DNA from 4 places in the Lysinibacillus sp. NPDC097162 genome. Region 1 is predicted to be linked to each of the others. Evidence: riboswitches for the same ligand, from Rfam matches in the RefSeq annotation. Region 1 holds a riboswitch; each other region holds the start of a gene.

Region 1 (5,389 bases):
CCTGTTCATAACAGCACACAATGAAAGGCGGAGGCACTCTGCACAATAGCGAGGGTTATGGCTTACTGTGCTGAGCGGAAAACACCGCCGCAGCGGACATCAACGGTATAGAAAAAGTGTTAGATTGATTCAATCAATCTAACACTTTTTGATTAGTTGCACTCAATATAAATTGATTCATATCTGGGTTTTTAATTTTTGAATTTTTTCAATTTCGTAGCTATATTTAGTCAAATCAAGTTCTTTTACAAGAACAGTAAAAAAGACTTCAGCACGATTTAAAAAGATACCTAATAGCATTTTTTGTTCAAATTCTAACACATGGTCGTCGTTATCAAATAAAAATTGTACTTTTTTATTTTTTAATTGCTTTAATTGTATTTTAACTGGTTGATCAGGAAAATAACTTTTCCCAATGCCGTCCTCTAAGTAATCTTCAATCACATTGACAATATATCCCCATAGCTCAGGGAGATAGTCCCAATATCGAACACCTAAAATTTCTTTATTATAGCATTTAATCGATAACCCACCATCAAGCCTAAGAAGACCGTCTTCTTCTATATATTTATTTTGAGTGTTATTGATAAAAGAAACAAATTCATCCCAATTATCGTTTATGCTTATCGTATATTTATCAGGATTGTTGACTGCATCTTCCAAATCGTCGATAATTCTTTTTACAACAAATTCATTAATTGTTACTACTTCCATCATATATTCACCTCACATTAGTTTTTTGGATATAGTTGTCTAATATGCCCATCTTTAATCCCTAGTACGTATTTAACACCATCTACTTGTCCCTCTACTCTGAACATACCATTTGTTCCTTTTTTGGCTAATATCGTATTATTTTGTTTAGCTATATTTAAAGCAATACTTTTTACATCATCTACACTTAAATTTGGATTATAAAACGATTGATTTCCCCTTATTGACCCATCCCAATATTTCGGGTGATGTCGAGTTAACATATGTTCCATATCTGGTTTAGTTAATCTAAAAGTATGACTTCCTGCTCTAAACGTTGCAGTTTCAAAATTAGTCAAAGCATTTGAAACTTTAGATTTAGGTGCTTTTTTAAACACCTTAGAACCCCATCTAATTACATATTTCCCTCCACTTAATACAAGCCTTGCCACGAGTGGCAAAAATCGAGGTTTATTTCCATTAGATAAAATTTCTTCATTTACTTCTATAGGGATATTGTGCCATTCTACTTCTTCTTCTATCAATGAAACTTCTACATTATCCCAATCTATTTCTTCTAGACTATCGAATATTTCTGGTGCTTCAAATATAGATATTGAATTTTCTTCTTCTTCAATATCTACCCAATTTAAATTATCAACTTCAGTTGCTTGTGCAAAACCTGGAGTAACAACTGAAAACAAGAGAATAAACGATAAAAATACAAAAAAGAATTTTTTCATTTTAAATTCCTCCTTTGTTGATATGAATATTTAATAAAAATATTATACAAATAGCTATTATGTAATTACCTTTTTTTATAATTAGGCAATATCATAGAATTGGTATACCATTTATTTCTTAACGATCTTGATGGAATACTAGCAACCTTCAACCCAAGGCTTTAGGCATATTCAAAACTAAAATATTTATAAATATAAATAAATACAATAAGATAGGGGTTAATAAGAAATCCTTAAATACATATGCTATTAAATTCCCTTCTATAAAGGAACTATTATCGGCAAATACTTTTATTGCTTCAAGAATATTAGTAGATGCTGATAGAAGTGGTTTGAAACAATGATTGCTTGGCTATAAGTGATTTGAAAATACTTAACTCATTCAATAGCCGAAGAATCAATAAATCAAGCATTTTTTATGAAGTATATACAATTAAAATTTTCAGAAAATTATAATTGTAAATTCTTGCGGAAATTTTATCATATGTCATTAATATAGTCAATAAATAAAATATGTATCTCTTTAAAAAACTATATCAAATACCCATATTTAAGATTTCTTTCTCTTTTTAGAAATTTTTATATTATAACAACTGAATAATATACGCTTTACAGTTGCTGGATTATTTTGTAGGCTATCCATAATAGCACCAGAAAAAATGCTACAAGAACAAACAACCCGTATTCTCCATAAAATAATAAGAGGTGATTGTATGACGGACAAAGTAACTGCTTTTAAACAGGCTTTAGGTAATTATCCAACAGGTGTCACAGTTGTCACAGCTTACAATGATGTGAATGAACCGATTGGCTTAACGGTCAATTCCTTTGCATCTGTTTCCATAGATCCGCTCCTTATCCTATGGTCATTGGACAAAAAATCGCAGCTGCATCCACTTTTTAGTAATACGGACAAATTTGCGGTAAATATTTTAGCGAACGATCAAACACAATTATGTACGGTATTTTCAAGCAAAATCCCTGACCGATTTGCGCAAGTAAAATGGTCTAATTCTTTACATGGTTTGCCAATATTACATGATACTTTAGCTACGCTGCAATGCGAAACATATAAAAAAATCGATGCAGGAGACCATACGATTTTCATTGGTCATATTTTAGAAATTGATAATGCGCAGAAGGAGCCATTGCTTTATCATCGTAGGCATATTGGTCAAATCCCAACGAGTTTTTACGAATAATAAAAAAGTAGGTATTTCAAATTTTATTTTGAGATGCCTACTTTTTTTGTTTGTACGTTAATAATATTTTGCATTACGAACAATCTGCACATGCGTACAATATTGGAACATGAATCAAGTACATGAATGTTGCACATTAACTCAGGACACTATGTGGCGACAATAAGCTTAAAATTTGGTCCCGAGTTAATTTCTATGCTTCTTTTAAAGCTTTACTTTTTTTGAGGAAATCTTTGTTTTTCCAGTCGATTAATTTGGACAATAACTCCATCTTGAATTGTAATTTGCACTTCACCAAATTCTAAATTTTGAATAGCCTTCGCAATAACTTCTAATTTCTTATCATCAATCTTAGACAGTTGAGACATACGATACACCCCTTCTTTTTTTCATACTTTTGTGTATAAAAGAGATCCACGCATCAAGACGATTTGATGCCTCCCCTTATCTCTCAGATAACTTTGCTGGAGTTGGCACCGATTAACTCAGTTGCCGAGACTTCATTATGCCTCATTCCTCCAGACCTCTCGCGATAAGAGTTTACGTTTCTTGGAAATAATTCTATAATTCAGAAAACCTATTGTCAATACAAATATTATAAAACCTAGCTGAATACTATGCAATAGAGAGAAAAGTACATTTTTATTGCTCTAAATTTTCTTAAAATCCAATCTTAAGATCTTGAAAACATTAGTATGAATGTTCAAAACATAAAAAAGCTGTGCAGAATTATATATTCTACACAGCTGCTCTTTATTCGTTTTGTAAGTATTCCATTAACACTTTTGCCGTTTCTTGTTTACCAATGACTTTGATAGGTTGTCCTTGTGCAGGTACAATCCAATGTGGCTCTTGTCCGCCATATAAAGATTGTGAACTATTGGCAACCATCAACTGTGCATTGGCTGTTTCCATACGAAGACGTGCACGGGACAGTAAAAACTCCTCATCGTCCGTTGCCTCTAGCTTAAATCCTACTAAAGTGACATTTGGCTGCCAACCCTTTATTTGCCCTAACACTTTTGGTGCTTTTTTAAAGTGAATAACAGGGGGCTCGTCAGACGGCATCTTCCCTGCACCTTCCATTAAATTCCCCGATTGATCGTATACTTTATCAATGACCCAATCAGAGCCTGCAGCTGCCATAATAACGATGTCTACTTGTTCATTTTGTACGGCATGACGAACCTTGTCACTTAAATCTTCAATACCTTCAAAGCGTACTGTACGCATTTTATCTTGATTAATCGGTAATTGTGCAAAATAGCCATGCATATAGATGACGTCTGCACCTGCGGCTAGAGCTGCTTCAGCCAAATAACAGCCCATTGACCCCTTCGATAAATTCGTATGCCCTCGCACACGATCCCATTTTTCAAGTGTTCCCCCACTTGTAATGAGTACGGTTTTTCCTTGTAATGTCCCCACTCACACTCACCTTTTCTTTTCAAACTATCATTTTTGAAAAATAACAAATTAATAAGCAATCTACATGTTCTATTTTAACGTAAAAAGCTTAAATAACCTATTTCTTATTTTGTTCTTTTAGCCACACACTTAAAATTTCCGCAAACTTTTTCGTTACCGGTGAGGCTTGATGTTTCATGGCTAGACCTATCGTACGATAACCACCTTGCTTTAGTGGGATAGCCCTTAATGAGGACGGTAATCGGTTAATCACTAATCGAGGTAAAATAGTAATGCCTAAATGGTGTGAAATCATCGAAATAATCCCAACCTCCTCCGATAGCTCAAATCGAATATTCGGTTTAACATGGTACTGCTCTAAAATTACTTTTACATCATTAGTTCCTCGATACGATGTCATTATAAAAGGCATGTCTTCTAGTTCAGTAATATCAATTTCTGAACGATTATAGAGAGAGCTTTGATCAGAAACTATACATAAAAGAGGGTCTTGGACCAATTCGATAAATTGAAATTGCTCCGATTTTTGACCATTAAGAAAACCAGCATCAACTTCCCCACTTTGTAGCCACTGTTCAATTTCATAATAGTCCCCTTCACGTAACTCTACTTGTATACCTGGAAACTGATTGTCCATAATACGGATAATTTCTGGCATCCAGTTGGAAGAAATACTAGAAATAACACCTATTCGCAATTTCCCTCTGGTTACACCAAGAATATGGGCCGCTTCTTGTTGTAATAATTCGTCCGCATCAAGAACATTTCGCATAGCCCGAAGCATTGTTTGTCCCTCGCTCGTTAATGTCACACCTGTTCGACTTCGATGAATAAGGGCAAATCCACATTCTTTCTCTAAGCTGGAAACAGCATGACTAACTGCCGATTGGGTTAATCCAAGAGCGTCAGCCGCTTTCGTAAAGCTTGAAACTTCTGCAACTTTATTTAAAATCTCATATTTGACTAAACTCATTCACATTCCCTCATATATACATGAATTTTTTTAATACTAATCATTATAAACATTCGTTTTACTAATCACAATACAAGATATATAGTAAATTTTAGTATGAAACTGTTTTAGTACACAGAGATAGAAGGTGCATAATGAGTAATCAAGGGAAAGCAAATTTATTAATGGTCATAGTTACAATGTTTTGGGGATTGTCTTATACGTTTATGGTAATGGGACTTGAAACATTAGCTGTATTTAATGTGGTAGCGTTACGCTGTATCATCGCATTTTTGGCAGCAGGCATTATTTTTTATAAACGTATGATAAAGGTCAATTTCAAAACATTGAAATACGCAGCTATTCAAGGT
Region 2 (5,389 bases), on a different contig from region 1:
CTGATTCAATTGTAGCTCGTCATAAAGGCGTTATGGAGCTAGTACAGGAGCTTAACTTTGAACAGGAGCTAGTGTACAACGAAACAGGTGTATCTTATATCTATACAAACGACGAATTACATGCAATACCAGCTGATTCAACATTCGGTATTCCTATGAGTTTAGCATCTCTGGAAGCAAGTACGCTTGTATCAGAAGCTGGTAAGCAAATCGCATTACAGGACTTAACGATGCCTAATAAAGGTTTTACGAAAGAAAGCTCAATAGGCGAGTTTTTAACGTATTACTTAGGTGAAGAGCTTGTGCAAAATCAAATAGCGCCAGTATTAGCAGGAGTATATTCTGGTGACCTACATCAACTTTCGATTGCTTCTACATTGCCGTACTTAATCGATTATAAAAATGAATACGGTAGCATCATCAAGGGGTTTGATGCAAATCGCGAACAATTTATGAAAGCTTCCAATAAAAAGTTTATTTCGTTTAAAAAAGGCTTATCATCTCTAATTGACCGCCTTGAAGAAACGTTAACAGAAGTAGAAATTATTAAAGGTGTAGCAACAACAAGTGTAAAGAAACATGAAGGGCAATATACAATTACATTAGCAAATAGTAGAAAGCTTGAGGCTAATCACGTTGTTCTAGCGTTGCCCAATGAAGCGGTGCAAAGCTTATTACAGGACCCATCGTTAGATCATTATTTTAAGGAATTTACTACAGCTTCTGCAATAACAATTTACTTAGGTTTTGATGTACCGGATGCAGTGCTACCAGCAGATGGAACGGGTTTTATTGTGTCACATAATTCAAATGTCCAATGCAATGCAGCAACTTGGACAAGTCGAAAATGGAAGCATACATCTGCTAATAGTAAATTGCTTGTACGACTCTTTTATAAGAGCATCAATCCTGCGTATGAAAAATTACGTAAGATGACAGATGAAGAACTAGCTGCTGTCGCATTAGACGATGTAAAGAAAAGTTTAGGGATTGATGAAAAGCCAACTGTAGTTAATGTTGCGAAATGGATTGATCAAATGCCAAAATACGATTTAGCACATCATGAGGCATTGAAGGGCTTAACAGCTGAGCTTGCAGAAAGGTATCCAAATTTATCGATTGCAGGCTGTTCTTATTTCGGAGTAGGCATTGGTGCTTGTATTCAAAATGGTAAAAAAATAGGCGAAGAGCTTGGAGAAAAACTAGTATAACGGTAAAACAAATGCGGAAATTTTATATTTTTCTGGAGAAATCTCCTTTGTTAAGTGAAATAGTCTTGACTCTATCGCCTGTAAACGATATGATTCTTTTAATTATTTGAAAAATTCATACTACATTCTTATCGAGAGAAGCCGAGGGACTGGCCCTATGAAGCTTCAGCAACCAACTAATGTCAGGTGCTAAATCCAGAAGACCTTTTTGGTCGAAGATGAGAAGGAAAAACAATTACGATTCGTTAAAGCCTTCTTTTTTTAAAAGAAGGCTTTTTATATTTTTGGATACAAGGAAAGTGAGGGTTACGTTTTATGGGATTGCTAGAAAAGTTAAAATCACATGTATTAACTGCAGATGGTGCTATTGGTACTGTATTATATGGCTACGGCTTGGAGTACTGCCATGAAGAAATGAATGTACAGAGACCGAAGTTAATTGAAAAAATCCATAAAGAATATATTGCTGCTGGTGCAGATGTGATTCAGACAAATACTTACGGTGCTAATGCGATTAAATTAGCACGCTACGGTTTAGAATCGCGAGTTCAGCAGTTTAATGAAGCTGCAATCACGATTGCGAAACGTGCTGCAGCAGATGGCGGACAATTTGTGTTAGGCACAATTGGAGGCATCCGTGGTATTCGTAAAAGTGATGCAACGTTAGAGGAAATTTTATCGACAGTTGAAGAGCAAGCAAATGTGTTACTTGCAGGCAATCCAGATGGCCTTTTACTTGAAACGTATTATGATTTCGAAGAGTTAAGCGCAACGTTGAAAATGTTACGTGCCAAAACAAAGCTACCAATTATTGCGCAGGTGTCGATGCATGAACCGGGCGTGTTACAAAATGGAATGGCATTAAATCAAGCATTGCACGAGTTAGAGGCTCTTGGTGCAGATGTAGTAGGCGTAAATTGTCGTTTAGGACCGCATCATACAATTCAAGCATTTGAAGGAGTTGAGCTTCCTGAAAAAGCATTTATGTCTGCATATCCAAATGCATCCTTGCTAGATTTAGAGGATGGGCGTGTCGTATATGAGTCAGAAGCTGATTATTTTGGTCGTGCCGCAGTTGCACTGGTTGACCAAGGTGTTCGTTTAATCGGTGGTTGCTGTGGTACAACACCAAAGCACATAGCAGCAGCGAAAAAATATTTAGAAGAGTTAACACCTATTGAAGAAAAGTTAGCAAAGCCTGAAAAAGTACAGGTTGTACGTGAAGCAGAGCCTGCGACGTATGAGCCATTGCACGCGAAGGTAAAGCGCGAGCGTTCGGTTATCGTGGAGTTAGACACACCGAGGCATTTAGAAATTGACGGCTTTATTCAAGGTGCGAAAAAATTATATGAAGCAGGCGCTGATGTAGTGATGATGGCAGATAATTCACTTGCATCGCCCCGCATTAGTAATGTGGCAATGGGTGCGTTATTGAAGGAAACGCACGGTGTCCGACCGTTAACGCATATAACGTGCCGTGACCGTAATTTAATTGGATTACAGTCACATTTAATGGGCTTAAATGCACTTGGCATTCATGATATTTTAGCGGTTACTGGAGATCCGACTAAGGTAGGTGATTTCCCAGGAGCCACAAGCGTTTATGATGTATCTTCTATGGAGCTAATCCAGCTGATTAAACAGTTAAATGACGGTATTTCATTTTCCGGAAAGCCACTTCGTAAAAAGGCAAACTTTTCTGTAGCGGCAGCATTTAACCCAAATGTACGTGTACTAGACCGAGCAGTAGCTCGACTAGAGAAAAAAATAGAGCATGGTGCGGATTACTTTATTTCTCAACCAGTTTATACGAAAGAAAAAATCATTGAAATTTATGAGGCAACAAAGCATTTAGATGCACCAATTTATATTGGTATTATGCCAGTAACGAGCTATAAGAGCGCTGAGTTTTTACACCATGAAGTACCAGGTATCAAACTATCTGACGATGCACTGTCACGCATGAAGGCATGTGGTGAAGATAAGGAACGTTCAACATTAGAAGGGATTGCAATTGCTAAAGAGTTAGTAGAAGTAGCTGCAGAGTATTTCAATGGTATTTACTTAATTACACCGTTTTTACGCTATGATATGACGCTAGAGTTAATGAAATTTATTGAGCAATTGGATGAACAGAAAAAAGGGGTAAGTATAGATGGCTAAGCACTTGATTGAAGAGCAACTAGAGAAACGAATATTAATTCTGGATGGCGCAATGGGTACAATGCTTCAAAATGAAAACTTATCAGCAGAAGATTTTGGTGGCGAGGAGCTTGATGGTTGTAACGAGAATCTTGTATTAACTAGACCTGATGTGCTTGAAAAAGTTCACCGTAAATATTTAGAGGCTGGTGCGGATATTATTTGTACAAATACGTTTGGAGGTACGCCTCTCGTATTAAATGAATATAGCCTTGGGTCTAAGGCAGAAGAAATTAATAAACGTGCGGTAGAAATTGCGCGCAAAGTAGTGGATGAGTTTTCTACTCCAGAGTGGCCCCGTTTTGTTGCGGGAGCAATGGGTCCAACGACAAAAACGTTATCAGTAACTGGCGGTATTACCTTTGATGAACTTGAAGAAAACTTTTATGTACAGGCAAAGGCACTAATCGAAGCGGGCTCAGACGTACTGCTTCTTGAAACAAGTCAGGATATGCTAAATGTAAAAGCGGGGACACTGGGGGTATCACGTGCGTTTGAGGAAACTGGAAAAGAACTACCTGTTATGATTTCAGGCACGATTGAGCCAATGGGCACAACGCTAGCAGGGCAAACGATTGATGCCTTTTACATATCAATTGAGCATATTAAGCCGTTATCTGTCGGCTTAAACTGTGCGACAGGTCCAGAGTTTATGACAGATCATATTCGTTCGTTAGCGGAGCTTTCTACCGGCTATATTAGCTGTTATCCAAATGCTGGTTTGCCAGATGAGGAAGGTTGTTATCATGAATCTCCAGAAACTTTATCTCAAAAATTAAAAGGTTTTGCTGAAAAAGGCTGGCTTAATATTGTTGGCGGCTGTTGTGGAACAACACCAGCACATATTGCGGCAATCCGAGAAGTGCTGAAGGATGAAAAGCCGCGTCAATTACCGGAAAGTACACATGGTCATGTTGTATCTGGTATTGAACCTTTAGTATACGATGATTCGATGCGTCCGCTATTTATTGGGGAGCGAACGAACGTTATTGGCTCCCGAAAATTCAAAAATTTAATTATTGACGGTAAATATGAGGAAGCGGCAGAAATCGCACGTGCACAAGTGAAAAATGGGGCACATGTTATAGATATTTGCTTAGCGAACCCAGATCGTGATGAATTAGAGGATATGCGTGGCTTTATGCAGGAAGTTGTTAAAAAAGTAAAAGTACCGCTTGTAATTGATTCTACAGATGAGAAAGTAATTGAGGAAGCGCTGAAATTTTCACAAGGTAAAGCCATTATCAATTCTATTAATCTAGAGGATGGCGAAGAACGTTTTGACGCCGTAATGCCATTAGTGAAAAAATATGGTGGCTCTTTAGTTGTCGGTACGATTGATGAGCAAGGGATGGCAGTAGATCGCCATCGTAAACTAGAAATTGCCGAGCGTTCTTATCAATTATTAATAGAGAAATGGGGCTTAGCTCCAGAGGATATTATTTTTGATCCGCTAATGTTCCCAGTTGGTACAGGGGATGAACAATATATTGGTTCAGCACTTGAAACAATCGAGGGCATTCGTCTTATTAAAGAAAAACTGCCTCGCACGTTAACGGTTCTTGGCGTAAGTAATATTTCCTTCGGCTTACCACCAGTTGGTCGTGAAGTATTGAATGCTGTCTATTTATATCACTGTACACAGGCAGGCTTGGATTACGCGATTGTCAACACAGAGAAGTTAGAGCGTTATGCATCAATTCCTGAAGAGGAAATTAAGCTTGCAAATGACCTATTATTCAATACAAATGATGAAACATTAGCGGTATTTACTGATTTTTATCGTGATAAAAAGAAAGAGAAAACTGAAGCAGATATTCCGAAAACAGTGGAAGGACGCTTAGCTTATTATATTTTAGAAGGTACTAAAGAAGGGCTTATTGAAGATCTTGATGCCGCTCGTGAAATTTTTGACGCACCGCTTGATATTATTAATGGACCATTGATGGAAGGGATGGCTGAGGTTGGTCGCTTAT
Region 3 (5,389 bases), on a different contig from region 1:
AGCGTAGCTACTGGCTATGTAGCTACACTCTTTTCATATATTTATTCAAAAGTGGGGGAGCACTTATGAAAACAAATTGATTGTTACCGCCTAAACTGTAGCGGTATTTAGAATTACGTAACATCGACAATCTTTAAAATTGTTCTAGGTTGGTAGCCATTCGAACATTTAACTTAATCCCTAGTATATAGCATGGTTTTAATCAAGTCAACAATACTTATAAAAATACTAGGTATTATTTATAGGAAATTTCAGTTAACTTACCGAATGAGGTAATGATTGATGTAGCAACGTTATACGCATTACCAAATGAGGTACTTCGAATGAGAAAATACGTTAACGCTACGACATGAACCTAATTTATCAATTTATATTAAGCTTCTACTTTTTGCTCAGTAGGTGTTACTTGTGCAATTGCTTGTTCTAAGTCTGCAATAATATCCTCAACTGCCTCTAAACCGATTGATAAGCGAATGAGCGACTCGGATACGCCAGTTTGGATTAGTTCCTCAGCAGATAATTGTTGATGGGTTGTAGATGCTGGGTGAATAATTAACGATTTTGCATCTCCAACGTTTGCTACATGCGAGAATAGTTTCACGCTGTCTATTAGCTGACGACCTGCTTCTCGTCCACCTTTAATGCCAAATGTAAGCACTGAACCGAAGCCATTTTTCAAGTATTTCTTCGCTAAGTCATGGGAAGCAAACTCCTCTAATCCATTATAGTTTACATATTCCACGGATGGGTGGTTACGTAAATATTCAGCAACTGCTAACGCATTCTCATTATGTTTAGGAATGCGCAAATGAAGCGTTTCTAAACCTTGTAGTAAGTTAAAGGCGGCATCAGCACTTAATGTTGGACCAAAATCACGTAGTAATTGCACACGCAGTTTTGTGGCAAATGCAGCCGCTGCAGTATCAATACCGTATCGCAATCCATGATACGATGTGTCTGGCTCTGTAAATCTAGGGAATCTACCTTGTGTCCAATCAAATTTCCCAGCATCTACAACTACGCCACCTAAAGTTGTACCATGACCGCCGATCCATTTTGTTGCTGAGTGAACAACTATATCTGCACCAAAGTCGATTGGCGTTGCGCCATATGGTGAAGCAAATGTGCTATCAATAATTAATGGCAAGCCATTTTCATGTGCAATCGTTGCTACTGCTTCTACATCTAAAACCTTTAAACTTGGATTGCCGTAAATTTCAGCAAACACTGCTTTTGTGTTTTCATTAATCGCAGATCGGAAGTTCTCAGGGTTTGTTTCATCTACAAAAATTGTTTTAATACCGTAGTTTGGTAGTGTATTTGCTAATAAGTTATATGTTCCTCCGTATAAAGAGCTTGCTGCTACGATTTCATCCCCTGCACTTGCTAGATTTAAAATTGAAAATGCGATAGCTGCTGCACCTGATGAAAGTGCTACTGCTGCTGTACCGCCTTCCAGTAAAGCGACGCGTTTTTCAAAAACATCTACAGTTGGATTTGTAATACGTGTGTAAATATTGCCCGCTTCTTCTAATGCAAAAAGACGTTGCGCATGAGCAGTGTCTTTAAATACGAAAGCTGTTGAACGGTACACTGGTACAGTTCGAGAACCTGTCACTGGGTCAGGCTCTTGACCACCGTGTAATAGTAATGTTTCTGGTTTGAAATTCGACATATTTTCTTCCTCCTTAATGGTTTTACGATGGTACCGGAGATGAGGAGGATTTATGTGTAGAAAACAAAAACCCTCTTCAGTTAAGAAGAGGGTTGCGGTTGCAAGTTTTCCTCCCCTTATCTGCCAGATCCAAGTAAGAATCTGTAGGAATTAGCACCTTAGCAAGTTTGTCACTCACTGGTTGCCGGGCATCATAGGGCCTATCCCTCCGCCGCTCTTGATAAGAGTATGTGATTCAATTTCCATCGTTGTTACACAGTATAAACATAGACTTTTTTTCTGTCAACAGTAAAATTTATTTTTTTCTGAAACTTCTGTCTGCTAACTTACGTAATAAGAGCACATACACTATATTAAAAAATAAAAATGAAAGGAGCATTTTTTATGGAAAAAGCCATTATTTTTTTTATTATTATTATCATCGGTTATTTAATCGGCTGTATCCACGGATCTAAAGTAGCACAATTTCTATCGGGTGTAGATTTAAAAAAGACTGGGCATGGCAATGCTGGTGCCTCGAACGCAACGCTTTCTCTTGGCTGGAAATACGGCCTATTAGTGGCGCTAATTGATATTGGTAAAGGCGTCGGTGCTATTCTCTGTGCCATCTACTACTTTTCTTCTAATGCATCACAATTCACTGAAATACAAACGTGGCTCTTAATCTATACAATGGCTGCTAGTGTTATTTTAGGGCATAATTTCCCATTCCATATGGGCTTTAAAGGTGGCAAAGGTACTGCCTCCATTATTGGGATTTTACTTGCTGTCGATTGGAAAATTGCTTTATGTGCACTTATATTATTTGTGATTTTATCTTTTGCTACAAACTATTTAATCGTCGGTGTGTTAGAATTTTATATTGTATTTTGTACGGCAACTTATTTATGGATACCTGGAATTGGCCCAACTATTATTTCCATTCTACTTTTATGCATAGCGTTCATTTTGCATATTGAAAATATTAAAAGGCTATTCCAAGGAACAGAACCGAAAGTAACATCTGCCTTTAAAAAGTCAGTATAAACCAAGAGGATGAGACATATCTTTGAGGACTCTAGTTGGTGGTAACGAGAGGTGTGACTACTCGGCTACAGTACAAACTTAAGACGCAACTGACAGCGTGGCAGCGACGATTACGGCTGATTGTGTACCCGTGGAATGCATCCGCAGAAGCAGACATCAACGCATAGCAAAAAGTGTTAGATTGATAGCAGTCAATCTAACACTTTTTAAATATATTATTTAGCAAATGATGGATCTAGCATTGTACCGTTCTTTGCTAAATTCACATGCCAAGAAAGTGCTTTTTCTAAATCATGCGGTGTATGGTGACCACCTGTTGCTTCATTTGCGTCATTAAAGTACGCCCATAATTGCTCTTTATAATCTGGATGCGCACAGTTTTCAATGATTAGACCGACACGCTCTTTAGGTGCTAAACCTCGTAAGTCTGCAACGCCCTGCTCTGTTACGATAACATCCACATCATGTTCGGTATGGTCTACATGCGAAACCATTGGAACGATACTAGAAATTTTTCCACCTTTTGCATACGATTTTGTCACGAAAATACCTAATCGTGCGTTACGAGCAAAATCTCCAGAACCTCCAATACCATTCATCATCTTTGTGCCAGAAACATGAGTTGAATTTACATTCCCATAAATATCTAATTCAAGCGCTGTATTGACAGAGATCAAGCCGAGTCGACGGATAATTTCTGGGTGATTAGAAATTTCCTGTGGTCGTAATACTAATTTATCTGCATATTTTTCAAAATTTCCATAAACTTGGTTTCCTACTTTTTCAGATAGGGTAATAGAAGTAGCAGATGCAAAGCTTACTTTTCCAGCATCCATTAATTCAAATACAGCATCCTGTAGTACTTCCGAATAAACTTCTAAATTTTCAAACTCAGAATCTTTGAAACCTAATAATACAGCATTCGCCACTGAACCTACACCTGATTGTAGTGGGCGTAAACTCGTAGTTAAACGACCTACTTTAATTTCTTCTCTTAAGAAATTCAGTAGATGATTTGCCATAATATCTGTTTCTTCATCAGCGGGAACAATCATTGATGGTGCATCCAAAATATCTGAAATAACAATGCCTTTTACTTTGTCTAAATTTAGTGGAATGCCAATTGTACCAAGACGATCTGACACATCTAGCATTGGAATTGGATCACGTTTACCTTGTGGTCCTGGAACAAAAATATCATGCACACCTTCTAATGCATCAAGCTGTGCTATGTTTAGCTCGATGATAACTTGGTCTGCTTCTTGTACGAAAATCGGAGAGTTACCAACTGAAGTTGTAGGAATCAATAAGCCATCTTCTGTAATAGCAGCAGCTTCAATAATAGCGAAGTCAATCGGACCAATAATGCCTTGGCGTACTAATTCAGCATTGTGTGATAAATGGGCATCAACATAAGTAACTTCCCCACTATTAATCATGTTTCGAATACCTGCGTCTCCTTGGAAAGGACCTCGCTTGCGAATAACACCAGCTTCTGCTAAGTATTGGTCAACTTCAGGCCCAAGTGATGCACCTGTATATACATCTACCTTGAAGCTTTCTGTTTTTGCTTTCTCAACAAGTGCAAGCGGTACCACTTTTACGTCACCTGCACGTGTAAACCCGCTCATACCAAGTACCATGCCGTCCTTAATCCAAGATGCTGCTTCTTCTGCTGATACGACTTTGTTTCGTAATTGTTCATTACGAAGCTTTTTTGCTAACTTTTCATCCATTCCTTATTCCTCCATCCCACATTTATTTACTTCAACTAGATTATTTGTCCTTCACATCGGTACACCCAACCAATGTAAAAAAACAGGAGATAAATAACCTGTCGTCATACATAATTTTACACTATTCAGAACATTTAAGCTATATCTAACAAAATATTTTACTTTACGAGTGAATTAAGTATTAGTGTTAATTATTTGAAAATAGTTTCATCTTAAACGTTCACCTTCTTTTATATTGGATTTGATTCGATTTTAGCTAAAAATCGTGATATGCTCTTGGTATATTAATTGGGAAAAGGGGACTTTATAGATGGTTAAAGAATTATTACGTAACCACTCTTCGGTTCGTATTTATGATGGGAATCCTATATCTAAAGAAATCGTTGAGGATTTAATTGCTACTGCACAGATGGCAGCAACTTCTCACTTTGTACAAGCATATAGCGTAATTTGGGTAACGGACGAGGAGAAAAAAGAAAAGCTAGGTTTGCTGTCAGGAAATCCACGTCAATACGAAACATCTGGTGGTGCTTTTGTATTTTGTGTAGACTTTAAACGACTACAAATGGCAGGGAAATTAGAAGGCGTTGATATTGTTGCAGATTCGGCTGAGAACGTTCTTGTTGGCGTAGCGGATGTATCATTATTTGCACAAAACTTTGTTATTGCTGCTGAATCTATGGGATACGGAATTTGTTATATAGGCGGTGTACGTAATAAGCCTGAAGAAATTAGTGAATTATTTAATTTACCGGATTATGTATTCCCATTGTTCGGTTTAACAATAGGCGTTCCAGCTCGACGCAATGAGGTTAAACCTCGTTTACCAGTGGCTGCTATCCTCCATGAAAATGCATACAATACGGAAAAATATGAGGAACTGTTACCTGCTTATAATGAAACAATGGAAGCATATTACAATAGTCGTTCCTCAAATCGTAAAATTGATAAT
Region 4 (5,389 bases), on a different contig from region 1:
AGAGGCAAAGGATACAATTCTTGCATCAGCAGATGGAGATGCTGCACGTATGACATTGTCTGCATTACGTAAACTGACTCGTAACAATCCTTATAACCTGATTACTAAAAAGCGTGAAGCTTCAGTTAAACTAATAGAAGCAGAAAAATTCATCGTATAATATAAACTTTGACCTAGCTGCTTGCTATAGGATAGCTAAGATTAGAGTGTCCACAAAAGGCAACGAGAAAATCATTCTTGTTGCCTTTTGTTATGTGGGTGCCAGGCACACAAACAATTCTGAATTTTGCTAGTAGATATTGTTGTAAACAGACCGCGCGCTAGCGAGGGGTACTTCTTACACTGTGCCAGAGGGAAAGCGTAGTGGATTTTTTACGAAATAGGAGCCGATACAATGCGATGTATCTAAGCTAAGTGTCATAGGCAGGGTGGCAGGCACTCAAACAATTCACCATGCATTTTATAATTTATTAAGTAAAAATCCACGAAGACTCCTGCGGGAACAGCACAGAATGTAAGACGAAACAAACCGCGCGCTAGCGAGGGTTACGTCTTACACTGTGCCTGCGGAAAGCTAGTGGATTTTTTGCGAAATAGGAGCCGATACTATGCATGCGATGTATCTATGCTAAGTGTCATATGCAGGGTGCCAGGCACTCAAACAATTCACCATGCATTTTATAATTTATTAAGTAAAAATCCACGAAGACTCCTGCGGGAACAGCACAGAATGTAAGACGAAACAAACCGCGCGCTAGCGAGGGTTGCGGCTTACACTGTGCCCGCGGAAAGCGTAGTGGATTTTTACGAAATAGGAGCCGATACAATGCGATGTATCTATGCTAAAGTGGCAGGCACTAAAACAATTTCCATGCTGGTCAGACCTTCCGCCCGTAGCGAAAATCAATGGCGGTAGCCACATTCGACATTACTAATTTATCTTGCGTAACTAGCCAATAAATGTTTCGTTTTGGCTCATACTAGTTATGATGGTATACTACAGGAAATGATAGTAGAGGAGCCTATAAATATGATTCAATTTATCCATTACCCTAAATGTACAACTTGTAAAAAAGCACAGAAGTGGTTAAACGACAATGGCGTTTCATACGAAGAGGTACACATTGTTGAACAACCACCTACGAAAGAGCAAATAAAGAGTTATTGGCAAGCTAGCGGACAGCCACTGAAGAAATTTTTCAATACATCTGGCATGAAATATCGCGAACTTGGGTTGAAGGATAAACTGGCGGAAATGCCCGAAGATGAACAGCTCACACTACTTGCTTCTGACGGTATGCTAATTAAGCGACCAATTGTTACTGATGGAAAAAAAGTAACGTTAGGTTTTAAGGAATCAGATTTTGAACAAGCGTGGAAATAACAGCTTTAATCCTTGTTTTTATGAAAGAAGTATGGCACACTGAAAGTGAATATATTACATATTTATGGAGGGGTTTTTGGCATGAGCACACCTAAAGACTTACGTTACTCTGAAGAACACGAATGGGTAAAATTAGAAGATGGTAAAGTACGTATCGGTATTTCACATTTCGCACAATCTGAATTAGGAGATATCGTTTTCGTTGAGCTTCCACAAGTTGGCGACGAAATTAAAACAGATGATCCATTTGGAAGCGTAGAATCAGTAAAAACTGTTTCTGAATTATACGCACCAATTTCAGGTACTGTAGTTGAAGTAAATGCAGATTTAGAAGATAGCCCTGAATTCGTAAACGAATCACCATATGAAAAAGCATGGATGATCGTTGTAGAGCCTGCAGATGCTTCAGAGATTGAAAGCCTTATGACTGCAGAACAATACGAAGAAATGATTGCAGAATAAACAAGCCTATAATAGAAAAACGTCGGCATACACACCGGCGTTTTTTATTATATAGCACGAGGTATTAGTTGGTAATTTGATGTGTACAAAGCTTGATTCTGCAAGTAAACGATAGTACAGTGACTCACCATAAAATGTTGTCCAAATTGCGAAGCGACATGTGAAAATGATTGTTAACATGTAGATCTATGCATCATATGGAATCTGGTAATGGCGATGAATTGTTGTAGTAGATAACTGTCTAAATGGGGGTGGCGTGATGTTCGAAGGGAAATGTTTAATCGTGGAAGGCCGTTCGGATAAGCTTCAAATAAAACCTATTTTGAGTGAAGATGTTACAATACTTTGTACAAATGGTACAATTGGTGTGCATCAATTAGAAGAATTACTCGACCCATATGAGGGCTGTGAGCTATATACATTTTTTGATGCAGATGCATCAGGAGATAAACTACGAGCATTAATGGACAGACATTATCCTGAGGCGGAGCATTTGCGAACAATGCCTACTTATAAAGAAGTAGAAACTACACCGAGGAAAGTGCTTGCGATGATTTTATTGCGCGCGCATTTTTCCATCCATAATGAATATATTTTGTAAGGTTGCGTGAAAAATGGAAGAATGGTCAAAAGAGCAGTGGGAAACGGCTGTAAAATCTGGTGAAAAAACTGCCTTTTATTTATATACACCGATGTGCGGAACTTGTGCAGTTGCATTTAAAATGATGGATATCATAGAACAGTTACTGCCACAGTTGAAATTAGGTAAGGCAAATATAAATTTTTTAGAGCAAATAGCTTATGATTTTCAAATTGAAAGTGTACCTTGTTTACTCGTTAGCGATGGAGGAAAAGTTATAGAGAAGGTTTATGCATTTCAATCCGTACCGTTTTTATACGAATTGTTAAAAAAACCAATTGACTGAACTTTGCTAGCATGGTAAAGTAACAACTATATTAAAAACTATTAAATATATCGAACTCTTATAAAGAGCGGCGGAGGGAAGTGCCCTATGAAGCCCGGCAACCATCACATATGTGAAAAGGTGCCAAATCACTCAAAGATTTTTCTTTGAAAGATGAGAGAACGGTTTAGCGTATAAAATACGTGACCCCTTCTACTTGTCTATGAGTGAAGGGGTTTTCTATATGAGAAAAGGAGTATTCGCTATGATACAGCTTCAAAATATTACGAAGAAATACAAAACCGCAAATGGCGAATTAACTGCTGTTAAAGATGTCAATCTTACGATTAACAAAGGTGAGATTTTTGGCATTATCGGCTATAGTGGCGCTGGTAAAAGTACGATGATTCGTTTATTAAACGGTTTAGAAAAGCCGACAACAGGTACGGTGAAGGTGAACAATCAAGAATTTTCATCTATTAAGGGCCAAAAGTTGCGTGATGCTAGACAAAAAGTAAGTATGATTTTCCAACATTTTAACTTACTTTGGTCAAGAACTGTTGCTGAAAATATCGCTTTTCCACTTGAAATTGCAGGTATAGCTAAGAGTGAGCGACACGCACGTGTGAAAGAACTGATTGCACTTGTTGGTTTAGAAGGACGTGATAAGGCGTATCCATCACAGCTATCAGGCGGTCAAAAGCAACGCGTTGGTATCGCACGAGCACTTGCTAATAATCCTGAAGTGTTGTTATGTGATGAAGCTACATCGGCACTAGATCCAGAAACAACAGATGCAATTCTTGATTTGCTTGTCGACATTAACGAACGATTAGGTTTAACGATTGTATTAATTACCCATGAAATGCATGTTATCCGCAAAATCTGTCATCGTGTAGCGGTAATGGAAGCTGGAGAAATTGTGGAGCGTGGTGAAGTATTACAAGTGTTCCAAGCACCACAAGCGGCGATTACTAAAAAATTCGTTTCTCAAATTACGGATACGAAGGAAACCCAGGAGACAGTTGCACAGCTTAGAGTAAATTATCCAACGGGACACCTTGTTAAGCTTGTCTTTGTTGGTGAAAAAACAGAGCAACCTGTTATATCGCATTTAGTAAAACAGTTTGATGTGGAGATTAGTATTGTCCATGGCAATATCTCACAAACTAAAAATGGCGCATACGGTACTCTTATCGTGCAAATTGATGGCACGGATACAAATGTAGCAGCTGCACTAAATTATTTAAATACAGTTGAAGTACAAACGGAGGTGATTGCAAATGCTAACTAGTCTCTTTCCGAATGTCGACTGGGAAAAAATGTGGACAGCCACATATGAAACACTTTATATGACCACTCTTTCAACAGTCGTAACATTTATACTTGGTTTAGCCATTGGCATAATCCTCTTTTTAACGAGTCCAAACCAATTATGGGCCAATAAAATCGTTAACTTTTTAACAGGATCGGTCGTTAATATATTCCGTTCGATACCATTTATCGTGTTAATTATTTTACTAATACCATTTACGAAGTTTTTACTTGGGACAATTCGAGGAGCGAATGCAGCTCTACCAGCACTTATTATCGGTGCTGCACCATTCTATGCACGAATGGTATTAATTGCATTACGAGAAATTGATAAAGGCGTTATTGAAGCAGCACGCTCGATGGGGGCTAAAACGTCCACAATTATTTGGAAAGTACTAATTCCAGAATCATTACCGGCACTTATTTCTGGAATTACCGTAACGGCTGTAGCACTCGTTGGGTATACGGCAATGGCTGGAATTATTGGTGCTGGCGGCCTAGGAAACTTAGCCTTTTTAGATGGCTTCCAACGTAATCGCCAAGATGTGACATTAATGGCAACTATTTTGATCTTAGTAGTCGTATTTATCATTCAATGGATTGGCGATATGATTACAACGAAAACAGACAAACGTTAAAAAGGTTAACCCGGTTTTTACCGCTAACATATTGATTGAACAAATAAAGGGAGTGTATACAAATGAAGAAGTTATTAGCTGGATTATTTTTATCAGTACTTGTACTAGCTTTAGCAGCTTGTGGTGCTGGTAACAAAGACGAAGCAGGTTCAACATCTGGAGATAAAGCAGACGACAGTGCAAAAACTGAAGAAAAAGTAACATTAAAAATTGGTGCTTCTAACACACCACACGCAGTTATTTTAGAACAAGCAAAACCGATTTTAGCTAAAGAAGGTATTGATTTAGAAATCGAACCTTACCAAGATTATGTACTACCTAACCAAGATTTAGAGTCTGGTGAAATCGAAGCAAACTATTTCCAACATATCCCTTATCTAGAACAACAAATTAAAGATAATGGCTATGATTTCGTAAATGCTGGCGGCGTACATATCGAGCCAATCGGTATTTACTCTAAAAAATATAAATCTCTTGAAGACCTTCCTAAAGGTGCAACAATCTTATTATCGAACTCAGTTTCAGACCATGGCCGTATGCTGTCATTGTTAGAAGCAAAAGGCTTAATTAAATTAAAAGATGGTATCGACAAAACAGCAGCAGAAATTAAAGATATCGTTGATAATCCAAAAGACTTTAAATTCGATGCAAATACTGCACCAGAATTACTTGTTCAAATGTTTGAA

The links. Region 1 has a riboswitch for S-adenosylmethionine ahead of ACIQXW_RS04540 (YezD family protein). Riboswitches for the same ligand answer to the same signal wherever they lie in the genome.
Region 2: linked by a shared signal. The riboswitch ahead of ACIQXW_RS22975 (bifunctional homocysteine S-methyltransferase/methylenetetrahydrofolate reductase) and the one ahead of ACIQXW_RS04540 (YezD family protein) in region 1 are both predicted to bind S-adenosylmethionine.
Region 3: linked by a shared signal. The riboswitch ahead of ACIQXW_RS13835 (O-acetylhomoserine aminocarboxypropyltransferase/cysteine synthase family protein) and the one ahead of ACIQXW_RS04540 (YezD family protein) in region 1 are both predicted to bind S-adenosylmethionine.
Region 4: linked by a shared signal. The riboswitch ahead of ACIQXW_RS17925 (methionine ABC transporter ATP-binding protein) and the one ahead of ACIQXW_RS04540 (YezD family protein) in region 1 are both predicted to bind S-adenosylmethionine.

Annotation. Positions count from the first base shown of each region.
Region 1 covers NZ_JBIWDT010000001.1:929,273-934,661, reverse strand. Annotated here, with positions in the region: gene ACIQXW_RS04555 (hypothetical protein) at 178-717, opposite strand; gene ACIQXW_RS04550 (hypothetical protein) at 732-1,436, opposite strand; gene ACIQXW_RS04545 (flavin reductase family protein) at 2,150-2,638, shown strand; gene ACIQXW_RS04540 (YezD family protein) at 2,851-3,006, opposite strand; SAM riboswitch class I at 3,080-3,177, opposite strand; gene ACIQXW_RS04535 (phosphopantothenoylcysteine decarboxylase domain-containing protein) at 3,392-4,066, opposite strand; gene ACIQXW_RS04530 (LysR family transcriptional regulator) at 4,164-5,039, opposite strand; gene ACIQXW_RS04525 (DMT family transporter) at 5,174-5,389, shown strand, end outside.
Region 2 covers NZ_JBIWDT010000010.1:24,062-29,450, reverse strand. Annotated here, with positions in the region: gene hemG (protoporphyrinogen oxidase) at 1-1,211, shown strand, start outside; SAM riboswitch class I at 1,337-1,436, shown strand; gene ACIQXW_RS22975 (bifunctional homocysteine S-methyltransferase/methylenetetrahydrofolate reductase) at 1,527-3,374, shown strand; gene metH (methionine synthase) at 3,367-5,389, shown strand, end outside.
Region 3 covers NZ_JBIWDT010000002.1:362,674-368,062, forward strand. Annotated here, with positions in the region: gene ACIQXW_RS13835 (O-acetylhomoserine aminocarboxypropyltransferase/cysteine synthase family protein) at 374-1,675, opposite strand; SAM riboswitch class I at 1,789-1,902, opposite strand; gene ACIQXW_RS13840 (glycerol-3-phosphate acyltransferase) at 2,060-2,701, shown strand; gene scpC (succinyl-CoA:acetate CoA-transferase ScpC) at 2,917-4,437, opposite strand; gene chrR (class II chromate reductase ChrR) at 4,748-5,389, shown strand, end outside.
Region 4 covers NZ_JBIWDT010000004.1:250,633-256,021, forward strand. Annotated here, with positions in the region: gene ACIQXW_RS17900 (acyl-CoA dehydrogenase family protein) at 1-160, shown strand, start outside; gene ACIQXW_RS17905 (arsenate reductase family protein) at 1,031-1,384, shown strand; gene gcvH (glycine cleavage system protein GcvH) at 1,466-1,846, shown strand; gene ACIQXW_RS17915 (toprim domain-containing protein) at 2,106-2,447, shown strand; gene ACIQXW_RS17920 (thioredoxin family protein) at 2,461-2,772, shown strand; SAM riboswitch class I at 2,828-2,932, shown strand; gene ACIQXW_RS17925 (methionine ABC transporter ATP-binding protein) at 3,017-4,045, shown strand; gene ACIQXW_RS17930 (methionine ABC transporter permease) at 4,035-4,703, shown strand; gene ACIQXW_RS17935 (MetQ/NlpA family ABC transporter substrate-binding protein) at 4,766-5,389, shown strand, end outside.